Regions from separate parts of the Plantactinospora soyae genome, predicted to be linked through region 1. Evidence: riboswitches for the same ligand, from Rfam matches in the RefSeq annotation. Region 1 holds a riboswitch; the other holds the start of a gene.
The links. A riboswitch is a leader RNA that binds a small molecule or an ion and turns the genes downstream of it on or off. The one in region 1 is predicted to bind cyclic di-AMP.

Region 1 (10,820 bases):
GGTCGGCCCCGTGCCGATGGCGTACGCACCTTCCTCGCCTCCCGGCAGATCGTCCTGCCCGAGGGGCAACCCGACGACCCGCCGACCGCCGAGACGGTCCACGGGGTGGGCAACCGGAAGAACGTGCTGCTGCTCCAGGTGATCCGGCGGGACGGCGTGCAGGCGTACCAGGGATCGGTGGACTACCTGCACGCGGCGGCGGCGGCCGGACTGCGCCGGGCGGTCGTCTCGGCCAGCGCCAACGCCGGTGACGTGATCGCGGCGGCCGGGTTCGCGCCGATGGTGGAGGTCCGGGTGGACGGTGTGGTGGCCCGGGAACGGTCGTTGCGCGGCAAGCCCCACCCGGACACCTTCCTGGCCGCCGCCGAACAACTCGGGGTACGCCCCGAGCAGGCGGCGGTGTTCGAGGACGCGCTGGCCGGGGTCGAGGCGGGTCGGGCCGGGAAGTTCGGCTTCGTGGTCGGGGTGGACCGGGTCGGCCAGGCCGACGCGCTGCGCGAACACGGGGCCGACGTGGTGGTCCAGGACCTGTCCGAGCTGCTGCCCGGGCCACGGACCGAAGGCGGAAACAGATGATCCGGGAACGGGCGTATCCGGTCGAGCCGTGGCACGTCCGGGAGACCCGGCTCGACCTGGACGTGCTGGCCCAGTCCGAGTCGGTGTTCGCACTCTCCAACGGACACATCGGGCTGCGCGGCAACCTGGACGAGGGCGAGCCGCACGGCCTGCCCGGGACCTACCTGAACTCCTTCTACGAGCTGCGCCCGCTGCCGTACGCCGAGGCCGGGTACGGCTTCCCCGAGTCCGGTCAGACGCTGGTCAACGTCACCAACGGCAAGCCGATCCGGCTGCTCGTCGACGACGAACCGTTCGACGTCCGGTACGGCGAACTGCTGCACCACGAGCGGGTGCTCGACCTGCGGGCCGGCACCCTGCAACGGTCGGTCGAGTGGCGCTCGCCGGCCGGTCGTACGGTGCGGATCTGCAGCACCCGGCTGGTGTCGTTCACCCAGCGCTCGATAGCGGCGATCGAGTACCGGGTGGAGCCGGTCGACGGTCCGATGCGGCTGATCGTGCAGTCGGAACTGGTCGCCAACGAGCAACTGCCGACGCAGAGCCGCGATCCCCGGGTGGCGGCGGTACTGGAGTCGCCGTTGCAGGCCGAGGAACGCCTGGTGAACAGCGACGGTGCCCTGCTGGTCCACCGCACCAAGGCGAGCGGGCTGCGGCTGGCCGTCTCGATGAGCCACGAGGTGCACGGGCCGGAGCGCAAGGTGGTGGGCAACGAGGCGTACGAGGACTGGGCCCGGACCACCGTCACCTGCGTACTCAAGCCGGGCGAGCGGCTGCGGGTGGTCAAGTACGTCGCGTACGGCTGGTCGAGCCGGCGGTCCCGGCCGGGGCTGCGCGATCAGGTCGCCGCGGCGCTGGCCGGCGCCCGGTTCTCCGGCTGGGACGGGCTCTGCGCCGAGCAACGCGGCTACCTCGACACCTTCTGGAACGACTCCGACGTGCAGGTGGAGGGCGACCCGGAGGTGCAGCAGGCGGTCCGGTTCGGGCTCTTCCACGTGCTCCAGGCCGGCGCCCGGGCTGAGCTGCGACCGATCGCCGCCAAGGGCCTGACCGGACCGGGCTACGACGGCCACGCGTTCTGGGACACCGAGACCTTCGTGCTGCCGGTGCTGACGTACACCCTGCCGTCGGCGGTCGCCTCGGCGCTGCGCTGGCGGCACTCCACGCTGCACCTGGCCCAGGAGCGGGCCCGGACGCTCGGGCTACAGGGCGCCGCCTTCCCCTGGCGGACCATCCGGGGCCAGGAGACCTCCGCGTACTGGCCGGCCGGCACGGCGGGTTTCCACATCGCGGCCGACATCGCCGACGCGGTACGCCGGTACGTGCAGGCCACCGGGGACGAGCAGTTCGAGCGGGAGGCCGGGCTCGAACTGCTGGTGGAGACCGCCCGGCTCTGGCGCTCGCTCGGCCACCACGACCGGCACGGCAAGTTCCACCTGGACGGGGTGACCGGTCCGGACGAGTACACCGCCGTGAAGAACGACAACGTCTACACCAACCTGATGGCCCAGCGGAACCTGCTGGCCGCCGCCGAGGCCGTCGCCCGGCACGCCGAGCAGGCGTACCGGTTGGGCGTCGACGACGAGGAGACCGCCGCCTGGCGGGACGCCGCGAACGACATGCACGTCCCGTACGACCCGGAGCTCGGGGTGCATCCGCAGGTGGAGGGGTTCACCCGGTTCCAGGAGTGGGACTTCGCCGGTACGCCACCGGAGCAGTACCCGTTGCTGCTCAACTACCCGTACTTCGACCTGTACCGGAAACAGGTGATCAAGCAGGCCGACCTGGTGTTGGCGATGCACTGGCGCGGGGACGCGTTCACCGACGAGGAGAAGGCGGCGAACTTCGCCTACTACGAGCGGCGTACGGTCCGCGACTCGTCGCTGTCGGCGTGCACCCAGGCGGTGCTGGCGGCCGAGGTCGGGCACCTGGAGCTGGCGCACGACTATCTGGGCGAGGCGGCCCTGATGGACCTGCACGACCTGAACCAGAACACCCGGGACGGCGTACACGTCGCCTCGCTGGCCGGCGCCTGGATCGCCCTGGTGGCCGGGTTCGGCGGGCTGCGGGACCACACCGAAACCCTCTCCTTCACCCCTCGACTGCCGAGCCGGATCGACCGGTTGGAGTTCTCGCTCCGCTGGCGTGGCGTGCACCTGCGGGTGGACGTGCGGTCGGACGCGGCGACGTACGTGCTGCGGGACGGTGACCCCGACGACGTCATGGAGCTGCTGCACCACGGTGAGCTGCTGCGGGTCACCTGCGACAATCCGGTGACCCGGCCGGTGCCGCCGATCGAATCGTCCGGACCACAACCGGCGCAGCCGGCCGGTCGGGCACCCGTGCGGCGGACCCCGGAGCGCGAGCCGTAGGCCGACCGGCCGGACCGCCGGCCAGGGCGAGAACGCCCTAGAGCAGCGACAGGTGTACGTGGTTCGTGTGGTCGCTGGACGCGTCGCCGTGCGCACCGCCGTACGACTTCCAACCGGTCGTCGGCAGCCAGATCTGCCGGTACCAGATGACGTAGAGCACGCCCAGCCGGTCGGCGTTGCGGACGAAGAAGGCGGCGAGGTTGTTGCCGTACGTCCGGTCGGGTCCCTTGGCGTTCCCGCCGAACCCGCCGGCCTGGGCGGAGAAGTCGCAGGCCCGACCCTTGGGGTGCTCGTACGGCCCACCAGAGCGGTAGCACGAGGTGAACCGGGTGAAGCCGGCTCGGCGGGCCTCGTTGAACGCGTGCAGCGTCCGTGGGCTGACGCAGCCCGGGGTGGTCGGATCGGGCCGGTTGCAGGACTGCGGCGGCCAGGAGCCGTCTCCGTTGCGCGGCGCCGACCGGGCGACCGGTGAGCTGGCGACGACGAAGCCGCCGGTCGAGGCGCCGCCGACCAGGGCCAGCGCCCGCTCGGCCGCCTGCTTCTGCCGGAGCATGATGGTGAGCTGCTTGCGTTCCTCGACGACCTCGGCGTCGAGCGCCAGTTTCGCCCGGGCGGCCCGGTCCCGGGCCTGGCCCAGCCGGCGCAGCGTGTCGTTGTCCCGCCGGGCGACGGTCTCCAGCCCCCGGGCGCGCTCCAGGAACTCGTCGGCCGATCCGGCGTGCAGCAGCGCCAGCACCGGGCCGATCCGACCGGTCTGGTACGCGTTGCGGGCGACCAGCTCGATCTGCGGCCGCAGTTCGGCTATCCGGGTCTCGACGCGGACGAGTTCGGCGGCCAGCTTCGCCTGCCGGGCCTTGGCGTTGGCCAGTGCGTTACTGGCCTGCACGTAGCCCCGTCCGGTGGACCCGAGCACGTCGCGGAGCAGCGGGGTGCCGCCCTCGTCACCGAGGGCGGCGGGGTCCAGGGCCGCCGCGCCGGGTCGGCCTCCCGGTCCGGCGAGCGCACCGACCACCGCGAGCAGTGCCAGGACCAGCGGTAACCGCCGACGTCTGGATCCCGTCATGCATGTCCCTCCGTCGGCCGCCTACCGAGTTAGCTGACGGGTTCGGGACGGAACAAGTCCCTACCGCGGTCGCGGACTCACCCCACCTACCTGGGTCCCCGGCTCACCCGAGGGTGATTCGGCGGCGGTCGCGCCGGCACGGAGGGGACGCCACCGGGCGAAACCGGGGTCAGCCTACCGGACTAACCACCCCATTGCGGTGGAAGTCGCGCCGATCGGGTTGGAAATTCCAGCTAACGGTCGCGCGGGTCCTCGGTGTACCGGTCGCCGCTGGAGGGCAGTCCGGTCGAGTCGCGCGGCGGCATCCGGCGCGGGTCGTCGATCGTCCTCGCCTTGGCCGCCTCGTCCGTCCACTCGCTCAGATCGGGCGTCCGCTCCCCGACCTCAGTGGCGCTGGTCTGGGAAGACTTCGACTTGCCGGATTTCTGGCGGCCCATAACATCCCTCACCTTCGTCTGCCGGCTGGCACATCGTCCATCCGGTGGCTGGTCGGGCGTAGTAGCGGCCTTCCCCGGGTCCATCCCGGCAAACCCGACGGCCGGCGGCCCCGGCGCGGGCCGAGCACGGCACGTCGCGGGGTTGACCCCGCCGCCGCAGGGTAGGCCGACACCGGAGGCCGGTCCCGGCGTACCGCCGCAGGGAGCGTCCGGCCCGCGACAGGCAGGGGAGGCAGCCGGATGGACACCCGGACGACCGAGACCACGATCCCGACCGGGGGCGTCGAGCTGACCGGTGACCTGGTTGTCCCGGCCGGCGCGCGCGGGATCGTACTGTTCGCGCACGGCAGCGGAAGCTCCCGGCACAGCCCCCGCAACCGGCTGGTCGCCGACGCGCTGGGCCGGGCGTCCCTGGCCACCCTGCTGGTGGACCTGCTGACCCGGGACGAGGAGGCGGTCGACGACCGGACCGGCGAGCTGCGGTTTGACATCGGCCTGCTCACCGGCCGGCTCGTGGGCATCGTCGACTGGTTGGGCAGCGGCGCCCCGGCCGGGCCGCTGCCGATCGGACTCTTCGGTGCCAGTACCGGCGCCGCCGCCGCGCTGGCCGCCGCCGCGTCCCGACCGGATCAGGTGCACGCGGTCGTCTCCCGGGGCGGACGCCCGGACCTGGCCGGTCCGGACCTGACCCGGGTACGGGCCAGCACACTGCTGCTGGTCGGCGGGCTCGACGACGAGGTGCTCCGACTCAACGAGCAGGCGCTCGCCGCGCTGGACAGCCCCGCGGAGCTGCGGGTCGTACCCGGTGCCACCCATCTGTTCGCCGAGGCCGGCACCCTGGAACAGGTGGCCCGGGAGGCGGCGGAGTGGTTCGGCGCCCACCTGCCCGGCGGTCCGGCGAGGTAGCCGACAAACCAGGTGCGCGGGGGTTCCATACTGGAAGGTATGACGGATCCATCGGACGCCAGCACGACGGACCTCGGCTACCTGAGCGGTGGCGCGTGGGCCGCCGTCCGGACCGCGCTGGTCAAGCTGCACGTCCGGGGTCTGGTGGTGGCCGACCGCCCCGGTGGGCTCCGGCGGACCGGCGTCCTGCCGGCCGGCGTCGAGCCGCTGGAACGTGCGCTGTTCGGCGCGCTCTACGGCTCGATGGCACCGCGCGAGGTGGCCAACCAGCACCGGGTCCGGCGGGCCCTGGCCGAGCAGCGCGAGGGCCTGATCGGGCTCGGCCTGCTCCGCCCGGCCTGGCACCGGTTCCTGCTGCCGGCGATGCTGGTGCTGGTGCCGCCGATGCTGGTCACCCGGCTGGTCGCCGGTGACCTGGTCGGCGTCGGCACCGGACTGGTCATGGTGCTGGCGTTCGGTGGAATCGCCAGCTGGTTCCTGCCCCGCCGGACCGTGAGCGGTGCCCGGCTGCTCCGCGCCGCCCACCGCCAGCATCCGTTTCCCACCGGCGAGCGGACGCTGGAACCGGGGCTGGCGGCGGCGCTGTACGGCACCGAGGGGTTGCTGACCACGGTGCCGCAGTTCGCCCGGGAGGGCGGCCTGCTCGGCGGCGGTCGCTGGTCACGCTTCCTCGGCGACCCGCGGCTGGACGGCTCCCCATTGGCGGCCGACGGCGTCACCGGCCACGCCTGAGGGCGCTACCCGATCCTCGGTACGGGCTGGTCCGCCAGGTCGGACCGGCCCGGCAGCGGTGCCGGTCCCGCCGGTTCGCCCGGCAGCACCGGAAAGCCGTCCGAGCGGTAACTCAGCTCGTCGGAGGTGACGATGCCGACCTCGTAGCCGGGCAGTTCGGCCAGCCAACGCAGCCCCGACCGCCCCATCGCCACCCCGGCGGTGGCGTACGCGTCGGCCCGGCCGAGATCCTTGCCGACCACGGTCACCGAGGTCAGCCCGGTGGCCGGCTCGCCCCGGTACGGGTCGATGACGTGGAATCCCCGCTCGTAGGTGCCGGAGGTCGCGATCGCGAAGTCGGTGCTGCCCAGCACCCAGCAGACCTTGTCCGGCTGCCACGGGTGCCGGACCCCGATCCGCCACGGCTCACCGGGACGGGGGCCGCCATGGGCCCGGATGTCCCCACCAGCGTTGATCCAGTGCGAGCGACAGCCGGCGGCGAGCAGCCGGTCCGAGGCCACCTGCACCGACCAGCCCTTCACGAAACCGGACGGATCGAACCGCCCGGTCGCGTACGCGTCGAAGTAGCCGTCGGTGTCCCGCCACAGGTCCGCACAGGCCTCGACGACCAGCCGCAGGTCGGCGGAGCCGTCCGCGAGGGCGAGTTCACCCCGGTCGAACCGGTTGACCTCGCTGTCCTCCTTGTAGGTGCTGAACCGCTGGTCCACCTCGCGGAACCAGTCGAAGGTCTGCTCGGCCAACTCCTCCAGCCGGCGTGCCGGAAGTGGGTCGGTGAGCTGCACACTGATCGGCGTACCCATGATCTGCTCGACCCGGCGCAGCCCTGCGGCACCCATCGGCTCAGGCCTTCGCCTTGTCGAGCGCCGACTGCAACGACGCCTTGTACGCGGCACTGGTCAGGCTGGCCCCGGAGACCGTGGTTATCTTGGCGGCGCTCTGCGCGGCGAGCACCTGCTGGCGCAGCTTCGGAATCGCGTTCTCGTTGATCCCGGCGCTGGTCGGGTCCTCGTCCGGGTAGCTGGCGTCGACGTCCGACACCTTGCCGGCCTTGACGGTGATGGTGACCTTGATGGTGCCGTAGTCGTACTTGGCGTTGGCTCCGGCGAAGGTGCCGTCGACCAGTCCACTCGCCGGCGGCTTCTTCGCGGGCGGCGGGGTGGTCTTCTTGCCGGCCGGGGCCTTGGCGGTCGCCGTGGGGGTGGCGGCGGTCTCGTCGGCGGTCTCCTCCAGCGCGACCTGGGTGTCGGCACCTGAGGTCGGGGTGCCGAGCTTGGCACCGATCAGCAGGACGGTGCCGATGGCGGTACCGAGTACGGCGAACGCGGCGCGACGCACGGGATCTACCTCCGTAGGGGGTGGGGCGGAAGGATCAGAATTCGAACGGGTCGAGATGCATCTGTCGACGCGGGACCCGGAGCTTGCGCATGGTACGCATCGACACGTCCACCAGGCCGGGAGGTCCACAGAGGTAGATGTCCCGCCGACGTACGTCCGGGACGAGTTCCCGCATGCCCTTGGCGGTGAAGAGGTGCCGGGGTGCCGGGTCCTCCCGGGAACCGATGACGTACCAGACCTGGGCGTTGCGGGCCCGGGCCAGCCAGTCCAGCTCGTCCCGGAACAGCAGCTCGTCCTCGCTGCGGGACCGGTAGATCACCACGGTGTGCTCGGGCAGGTCCTCCAGCAGGGCCCGGATCGGCGCGATGCCACTGCCACCGGCGATGAGCAGGGCCCTGGGCCGGATCGCACGGTCGGCGGTGAACACCCCGGACGGCCCCTCGGCGAAGATCCGGGTGCCGGGCTCCAGGTACTGGAGGGACTCGGTGTGGTCGCCGACCACCTTGACGGTCAACCGCAGCCACTGCTCGTTCGGGGCCGCCGAGAGCGAGAACGGGTGCGCCTGCCACCAGCCGCCCTTGGTCAGGAACCGCCAGCGGAAGTACTGCCCCGCCCGGGCGTCGAGCTCGTCGAGCCGATTTCCGGAGATGTAGATCGACACCATGTCCGGTGCCTCCGGGACGACGTCCTCGACCCGCAGCCGGTGCCGCATGTTGAAGGCGATCGGCGAGATGATCCGTCCCCAGAGGACGCACCCGATGACGAAGAAGTACAGGCCGGCCCAGAAGTACCGGCCGAAGCCGGGCTTGGACAGCTCCTGCCCGGCGGCGAACTGGTGGCCGTAGCCGAACAGCAGCACGAGGTAGGTGCTCAGGTGCAGGTAGTACCAGAGCTCGTAGTTCATCATCCGGCGGATCGCCCGGATGGCGAGCAGCGCGATCCCGATCAGGATGCCGGTGGCCAACGTCGCGCTGAGCATGTCCTCGTACGTGTTCAGCAGCCGCCAGGTGCCGGCCACCACCGGCTCGTTGGTGAGCTTGCTGTAGCCGACGGCGATCAGTCCGGCGTGGGCGAGGATGGCCAGGAGCAGGAAGGCGCCGAGTTCCCGGTGCCAGATGAGCAGCGAGTGCGCCCCGATCCAGCGTTCCAGCCAGCGTACCCGGCTCATCAGCAGCACCTGGGCGAGCAGCAGGAAGCCGCCGACCATGCCGGTGAGCCGGCCACCGGCGATCAGGATGTCGGCGGTGGTTCTGATCGACTCGGACGGCGTGTTCAGCCACCACAGCTCGACACTGGTGGCCAGCGCCGACCAGAAGACGATGTGGAAGAAGAGCCGACCACTGCGGTCGTACGGCTCCACCTCCGCGGTCTCCCGGTGGCGGGCATCCAGGCCACCGCCGGGCCCGGGACGGTGGTCCGGGGCGTCCTGGGCGTACGAACGCGGCTCGCGGCTCCGCTCCGTCGTCGACCACCCGCCACCCGGGCGGGGTGGTTCGGGCGATGGGTACGGCTCGAATTCGGGGTCGCGGCTCCGTCCCCCCGCCGGCCGGTCGTAGGGATCTTCGGACGACACCTTTGGCAGCAGACCCGTCACCCACTCGGTGAGCGGCTCCGCCGTATCGACATCCCGACGACGAGTCACGGACAAGGTGTACAGGTTTACCGCGCGGGATACCAGTCTGAGCGGCCCGCTTAGCCGAGTCTTAAGAATCGCTTCGTAGACGGCTAAGGAACCCGGGCCAAAACGGCGGGAAAATCCGGGGCGCGATCGTGGTCAGATCCGGGCCGCAGCCGTTGCCAGATCCGGGCCGGAACCGTTGAGGGATCCGGGCTGCGGCGGCTGCGGAGAGTGGGGCCGCGCGGTGCCGCCCGGGCCTGCGCCCGGTCGGTCACCACGCCCCCCGTTGACCTGGCGGCCCGCCCCCCGACGGGCCGCCCAACCCAACCGGCCGGGGCCGCCGCGAGGGCGGTCCCGCCTCCCCGTTGTTCGGTTCCGCCCCCGTCGGCCGACCCGTCCCCCGTGTGGGCCTCTAGCAGCTTGGGCAGGCCCGCCACACAGTCACCACACGGGTACGCCAGCCGCCCGGCTCCGACGGGTCGGATCCCTGTTCGGGCCCGTAGTACGGTTCCATGTCCGTGATTTGCCGACGGCGGTGCGGGGAGACGGCGAGTGAAGTTCGGGGTTCTCGGACCACTGCGGGTCTGCGCGGACACCGGCGCCGAACTGGTGTTGCGCAGTCGGCACCAGCGGACGGTGCTCGGCGTTCTGCTGGTCGGCGCCGGAGAGGTGGTGACGGTCGACCGCCTCGTGGAAGCATTGTGGACGGACCGACCACCGGCCTCGTACGCGTCGAACCTCCAGACGTACGTTTCCCGGTTGCGGGACCGGTTGCCGGGCGTGGTCATCGAACACCGCAGCGACGGCTATCTGCTCCGGGTCGACACCGACGACGTCGACGTGCTGGTGTTCCGGCGCGAGGTCGCCATCGGGCGGGCGGCATTAGCGGCGGGCGATCCGGTCACCGCGGCGGAGCGGTTCCGGCGCGGGCTCCGGCAGTGGCGGGGACGGCCGTTGGCCGATCTGTCGGTGCCGACCCTGGAGCCCGAACTCGCCCGCTGGGAGCTGGAGCGGGTCGGTGCACAGGAGGACTGTGTGGACGCCGACCTCGCCGCCGACGCCGACCTCGCTCCGGTGCTCGCCGAGTTGCACCGGCTGGTGACCGAACAGCCGCTGCGGGAGAGGCCGCACGGGCAGTTGATGGTCGCGCTGTGCCGGGCCGGTCGCCGGGCCGAGGCGCTGGCGGCCTATCAGCACGCCCGCGAGACGCTGGTGACGGAGCTGGGTATCGAGCCGGGCGCGCAGCTTCGCGGGCTGCACCAGGCGGTCCTGCGCGGCGAGGAGCCCTCCATCTCCCGCCCGAACCGGTCCGGGGCGGTCGCCCGGTCACCGTTTCCGGTCTGCCAGCTGCCTCCGGCACTGTCGGGGTTCGTCGGCCGTACCGGCAGCCTGCACCGGATCGAGGAACTGCTGCGGGCGGATGCCGGCGGCGTACCGGTGGTGGCGGTGTCGGGTCAGCCCGGGGTGGGCAAGAGCGCCCTGGCGGTGGTGACGGCGCACCGGCTCCGGGCCCGGTTCCCGGACGGGCAGCTTTTCGTCAACCTCACCGGCGCCTCGGCCGCGCCCCGGGATCCCGCCGCCGTCCTGGCCGACCTGCTGCGGGTGTTGGGCGTACCCGGATCGGCCCTGCCGCAGAACCTCTCCGCCCTCGCCGCGGCCTACCGGGCCCGGCTCGCCGACCGGCGGGTGCTCGTCGTGCTGGACGACGCCGCGACCGCCGCGCAGGTCCGGCCCCTGTTGCCGGGTACGCCGGGCAGCGCCGTGCTGACCACGAGCCGTCGCCG
Region 2 (5,753 bases), 900 kb from region 1:
CACGGGCTCGAGCCGAACGAGCTGACCGCGACCGAGGCGGCCGAACGGGAACGCGTCGTCGACTCCGCGTACGCCCAACGGGTGGGGGTCGCGCCGCTCGGCATTCCCGGCAAGCTCCGGATAACCATCGACGTGGTCATCCACGTCATCGCCAGGGACGGGTCCCGGGCCGGCGGCAACGTTCCACAGTCACTGATCGACACACAGTTCAAGGTGCTGAACGACTCGTTCGCCGGCCGTACCGGCGGGGCCTGGACGCCCTTCCAGTTCAAGCTCAAGAAGGTGAACCGGGTGGTCAACCCGGCCTGGTACCCGATCGTCGTCGACAGCCCGGCGGAGGCGCAGATGAAGCGGGCGCTCCGGGTCGGCGGAAAGGACACCCTCAACCTCTACACCGGGCTCCTGGACGAGGAGCTGCTCGGCTGGGCCACCTTCCCGGAGCGGAGGTTCGACCGGCTGGACGGCGTGGTGGTGCTCTCCGAGTCGCTGCCGGGCGGTACGGCGACGCCGTACAACGCGGGGGACACGGCCACCCACGAGATCGGCCACTGGCTGAATCTCTACCACACCTTCCAGGAGGGCTGCGCCGGTCGGGGCGACCAGGTGTTCGACACGCCCCCGGAGGCGGTGCCGGCATTCGGCTGCCCGGCGGGGCGCGACAGCTGCCCCACCAGGCCCGGCCTCGACCCGATCCACAACTTCATGGACTACTCCGTCGACGCCTGCATGAGCCAGTTCACGTACGGGCAGGCGCTCCGGATGCTGAAGGCGTGGAAGGCGCTCCGCGAGTCGTAGTTCCGCTCCGGTCAGGGTGCCGGCACCGGCTCCTCGGCGGCGGCCCGGTGCCGGATCCTCCGTTTCGGCCCGACGGCCGGGGTGGCGCCGGCCGGATCCAGCCAGACCTGCACCGCCGGGCGCTCGGAACGGTCGCCCGCCAGCGGGGTGGCTCCGTTGCTGCCGTGCCGGGACAGCATCGCCACGTCGACCGTGAACTCGAACAGCCGCCAGTCGACCTGAGGGGCGGCCCTCAGGTTGCCGGCGAGCTGGTCCACCCGGGTCTGGTCGGTCACCGGGCGGGCCCGGCCAGCCACGTAGGCCTCGTCGTCGCTGTCCTCCGGTGGGAACGAGTGCAACGCGTAGCGGCCGTCCCGTTCGAGATCACGGCGCTTGGGCGAGTCGACCACGAAACAGAACATCCCCTCGTCGGTGATGACCGGGGAGACCGGGTGCACGCGCGGCCCACCATCGGCGCGCACGGTCGCCAGGTAGCCGAGACCCGGCCCGTACTGCTGGATGAGGACGCGGATCGCGTCGGCGAGACGGGGCTCGTCGGAGGCGAATTCGGACCAGGATGCCATGGGAACATTCTATCGAACATATGTTCGATCACCTACCCCGACCCGCACTTCGGCAGGTCACGGCCGAGCCCGGTCCGGGAAGTCGCTAAGGTGGCACGGTGCTGCTCTCTGACCACGACCTAGTGATCGAGATCAAGGCGGGCACCCTCGCGCTTGAGCCCTTCGAACCCGCGCTGATGCAGCCGTCGAGCATCGACGTACGTCTGGATCGCCTGTTCCGAGTCTTCAACAACCACCTCTACACCCACATCGACCCGGCGATCCAGCAGGACGAGCTGACCTCGCTGGTCGACGTGCCGGACGGCGAGCCGTTCGTGCTGCACCCCGGCGAGTTCGTGCTCGCGTCGACCCTTGAGGCGATCTCGCTCGGCGACCAGCTCGCCGGCAGACTGGAGGGCAAATCCAGTCTGGGCCGGCTCGGGTTGCTCACCCACTCGACCGCGGGCTTCATCGACCCCGGGTTCTCCGGTCACGTCACCCTGGAGCTGTCGAACGTCGCCAACCTGCCGATCAGGTTGTGGCCCGGGATGAAGATCGGTCAGCTCTGCATCTTCCGACTCTCGTCGCCGTCCGCGCACCCGTACGGCTCGGCCGTCTACGGTTCGCGCTACCAGGGGCAGCGCGGACCGACCCCGAGCCGTTCGTGGCAGAACTGGCACACCTGGCCCACCCGCTGAGGCCCGCCTACAGCGTCCCGGACGCCGCCAGGCGGAGTTGACCCGACCGGAGCACGCCGCGGGCTCGTACGGCCCGCCCGAGAAGGACAGAACCCCCGCCGCATGGTTGCGACGGGGGTTCTTCCGCGTACAACTCGGTCTTCCGGGTCCCTCCTCCGGTCGACCGATCGGACTGAATCAGCCAGGTCTGCCGAAGCTGTGGATCTCGCCGTCGTCCATCCGCTTCATCTTGACCGGTTCGCCGGCCCGGGAGGCGTGCACGATCCAACCGCCTCCGACGTACATTCCGACGTGGCTGAGGTCGGCGTAGTAGAAGACCAGGTCGCCGGGGCGGAGTTCGGAGCGGCTGACCGACTTGACCTTGCCCCGCTGGGCGCGGGCGTTGTGCGGCAGCGAAACACCGCCCTTGGCCCAGGCGGCCAGGGTCAGGCCGGAGCAGTCGTACGAGCTCGGGCCTTCGGCACCCCACACGTACGGCTTGCCGATCTGCTGGCAGGCGAACTTGACCGCCTTGCCGGCGTTGCCACCCGGGTAGGTGGCCGGGCAGGGCGCCGGGGCGAGCGGACCGGCGGAACCGTTGCCGTACGCCTGGATCCGCAGCTTCTGCAGCTTGTCGACCTCGGCGTCGATTTCCTTCTTCTTCTTGGCCAGCTCGGCCTCGGTCTTGGTGAGCTGGTTGACCAGGGTGTCCAGCGGGCGCTTCTGGGCGTCGTACTTGTCCCTGAGGTCGATCACCGCCTGCACGTCGCGCTGCTGCTGACGGGCGAACTGGTCGAGCACCGAGAGTTGGCCGACGAGCGCGGCCGGCGACTTGTTGGTCAGCAGGGCGTTGAGCGACGAGGCCTTGTCGCCCTTGTACGCCTCCACCGCGAACTCGCTCACCCGGTCCATCGCGGCGTCGATCTGCGACTGGAGCGGGGCGATCTTGTTCCGCAGGGTCTTGGCCTGGGCCTTCTTCGCGGTCAGGTCCTGCCGGGTGGCGTTGTGCTTCTCGACGACCGGCTCCAGCTTGCGCCAGGCGGTGTCGATCTGCTTTTCGATCTCGGCCACCGTGGGTTCGGCGAGGGCCGGCGTGGTGCCCACGAACAGCACGGCGACGCTGGCCAGCACGGCGAATGCGGCGGCGAGAATGGACCTTCGCAAAGGCGGTGTCGCCGTCCCTTGGCCAGTCGAAACCGACCGGAGGGAGGGCGACCGCGGGGCAGGGGCAGCCACCGGGGTCCGTACTCCTTCTTCCGTAAGCCCGCCTACCGGGTTAGCTGACGGGTTCGGGCGGGAAGAGATTCGCCCTACCGCTGACGCGCGGATTCACCCCATGGTGCCCGGGTCCCCGGTTCGCTGATTCTCGACGATTCGGCGGTGTAGAGACGTCGCCGCCCGGATGGGCGGCAGGCCGTCGTCTCCGACGGTCCCCAACATTAGAGAAGCCTGTTATTCAAACGCAACCCATGATTCGAGTCGATTCGTTATGTATCTGGACGCTCGCTGAGGGTGCGAGCGAACAGGTGTCCGAACGCCCTGGGAAATAGGTGAAGATTTCCTACATCGCGGTGAGCCTGACCGGCAGCTATTGACGGACGCCGGTCCCGGGTGGAGGGTGATCTTCAAGCCCACCCCCGGCGAATGGAGGTTCGATGCCTCGAACGACAATGCCGTTGAGCAGGAGAATCGCGCTCGGCACCGCCATGGTCGGCGCCGTCGCACTGGTGCCGTCCGGCCCCGCGCCGGCGGCCGCCCCGGCGTCCGACGGCCGGCAACAGGAGTACGCCGCCGCCGCGACCGAGTTCGGCGTACCCGAGAGCGTTCTACTCGGCGTCTCCTATCTGGAGTCCCGTTGGGACACCAACGCCGGCACGCCGAGCACCAGCGGCGGGTACGGCCCGATGCACCTCACCGACGCCGAGTACCTGCGCGGGTTGCCCGCAGCACCGCACGAGCACGGCGAGGACCGGCGCGGTGACAGTGCCCGGCCCGCCGCAGCCGCGCACCCCAGCGCGCCCGAGCGGACTCCCACCGACAGGGCGACCGCGCCACCGGCCGCTCCGGGGGCGCAGACCCTCGACGCCGCCGCCGCGCTGACCGGGGTCGACGAACGGGCACTGCGCACCGAACCGGCGGTGAACATCCGGGGCGGGGCGGCGCTGCTCGCGTCGTACCAGAAGGCGCTCGCCGGACCGACCGGCCGGACCAGCGACCCCGCGGCCTGGTACGGCGCGGTGGCCCGGTACGCCGGCAGCGACAGCGCCGACGCGGCACGTACCTTCGCCGACGAGGTGTACCGGACCGTCACCGAGGGTGCGGCCCGGACCACCGACGACGGCCACCGGATCGTCCTGGCCGCCCACCCCGGACTCGTTCCGGCCCGGTCCTGGCTGGACCGGCTCGGCCTGCGCAAGCCCGCCCGGCCGGACGGGCTGGAGTGCCCGCGCGACATCTCCTGCGAGTGGATCCCCGCGCCCTACCAGGCGTTCGGGGCCGGCGACTACGGCAACCACGACCTGTCCGACCGGCCGGCACGACAGAAGATCGAGTACATCGTCATCCACGACACCGAGGGGAGCTACGACACCACGCTCCGGCTGGTGCAGGATCCCACCTACGTGAGCTGGCAGTACACGCTGCGTTCGGCGGACGGGCACATCGCGCAGCACGTGAAGGCGAAGGACGTCGCCTGGCACGCCGGCAACTGGTACGTCAACGCCAAGGCGATCGGGCTGGAACACGAGGGCTTCGCCGCCCAGGGCACCTGGTACACCGAGGCGATGTACCGGACCTCGGCCAAGCTGGTCCGCCACCTCGCCGACCGGTACGACATCCCGCTGGACCGCCAGCACATCATCGGTCACGACAACGTGCCCGGGATCCTGCCGGCCAACGTCCGGGGCATGCACTGGGACCCGGGGCCGTACTGGGACTGGTCGCACTACTTCGACCTGCTCCGCTCCCCGTTCTGGAGCACCGGCACGTCCCGCACCGGCCTGGTCACCATCGACCCGGACTTCGCCACCAACCGGCCGGCCTTCACCGGCTGCGACGCGGCCGGCGTACCGTGCCCGGCGCGCGGCTCGTCGTCGGTGATCCTGCGCAGCGCCCCGGCCGCCGGCGCGCCACTGGTGAACGACATCGCACTGCGCCCCGACGGCACCCCGAACACGATGCACATCTCCGACCACGGGGCGCGGGCCTCGGCCGGCCAGACGTACGCGGTCGCCGGCCGGCAGGGCGACTGGACCGCGATCTGGTACCTCGGGCAGAAGGCCTGGTTCCACAACCCGACCGCGAACCCGAGCGCGAAATGGTCGATCGGACTCGTCGCGACGCCGAAACCGGGTCGGGCGACGATCCCGGTGTACGGCAGGGCGTACCCGGAGGAGGCCGCCTACCCTGCCGGCGTGCCCTACCAGGCGGTCACCCCGTTGCAGTACACCCTTTCCGCCGGTCAGCGGTACGCCGTCGGCAACCTGCTGCCGAGCGAGTACTACCGGGCCACCACGTTCGACGGCTCCTCACCCGGAGACTGGACGGTGATCCGCGGCGACACCCGGTACGTCCAGATCCAGTTCGGCCACCGGATCATGTACGTCGACGCCGCCGACGTACGGCTGCTCCTCTCGCCGATCGGCGCACCCGGCTGATCCGATCCGCTCGACACGTCCGGGGCTCGCCACGCGGCGGGCCCCGGACCCGCGTCGGCGAGGTCCGGCGCGGGTCGGCGAGG

Region 2: it holds a riboswitch for cyclic di-AMP, as region 1 does, so the genes downstream of both, H4W31_RS09275 (C40 family peptidase) here and H4W31_RS05290 (coiled-coil domain-containing protein) in region 1, are expected to answer to the same signal.

Annotation. Positions count from the first base shown of each region.
Region 1 is NZ_JADBEB010000001.1:1,177,975-1,188,794, reverse strand. Features, by position in the region: gene H4W31_RS05300 (beta-phosphoglucomutase family hydrolase) at 1-576, shown strand, start outside; gene H4W31_RS05295 (glycoside hydrolase family 65 protein) at 573-2,945, shown strand; gene H4W31_RS05290 (coiled-coil domain-containing protein) at 2,983-4,008, opposite strand; cyclic di-AMP (ydaO/yuaA leader) riboswitch at 4,012-4,142, opposite strand; gene H4W31_RS05285 (hypothetical protein) at 4,242-4,445, opposite strand; gene H4W31_RS05280 (dienelactone hydrolase family protein) at 4,686-5,351, shown strand; gene H4W31_RS05275 (TIGR04222 domain-containing membrane protein) at 5,391-6,083, shown strand; gene H4W31_RS05270 (FAD:protein FMN transferase) at 6,089-6,883, opposite strand; gene H4W31_RS44130 (FMN-binding protein) at 6,924-7,418, opposite strand; gene H4W31_RS05260 (ferredoxin reductase family protein) at 7,453-8,778, opposite strand; gene H4W31_RS05255 (AfsR/SARP family transcriptional regulator) at 9,589-10,820, shown strand, end outside.
Region 2 is NZ_JADBEB010000001.1:2,080,915-2,086,667, reverse strand. Features, by position in the region: gene H4W31_RS09290 (zinc metalloprotease) at 1-795, shown strand, start outside; gene H4W31_RS09285 (pyridoxamine 5'-phosphate oxidase family protein) at 807-1,358, opposite strand; gene dcd (dCTP deaminase) at 1,457-2,035, shown strand; gene H4W31_RS09275 (C40 family peptidase) at 2,213-3,178, opposite strand; cyclic di-AMP (ydaO/yuaA leader) riboswitch at 3,263-3,404, opposite strand; gene H4W31_RS09270 (N-acetylmuramoyl-L-alanine amidase) at 3,670-5,670, shown strand.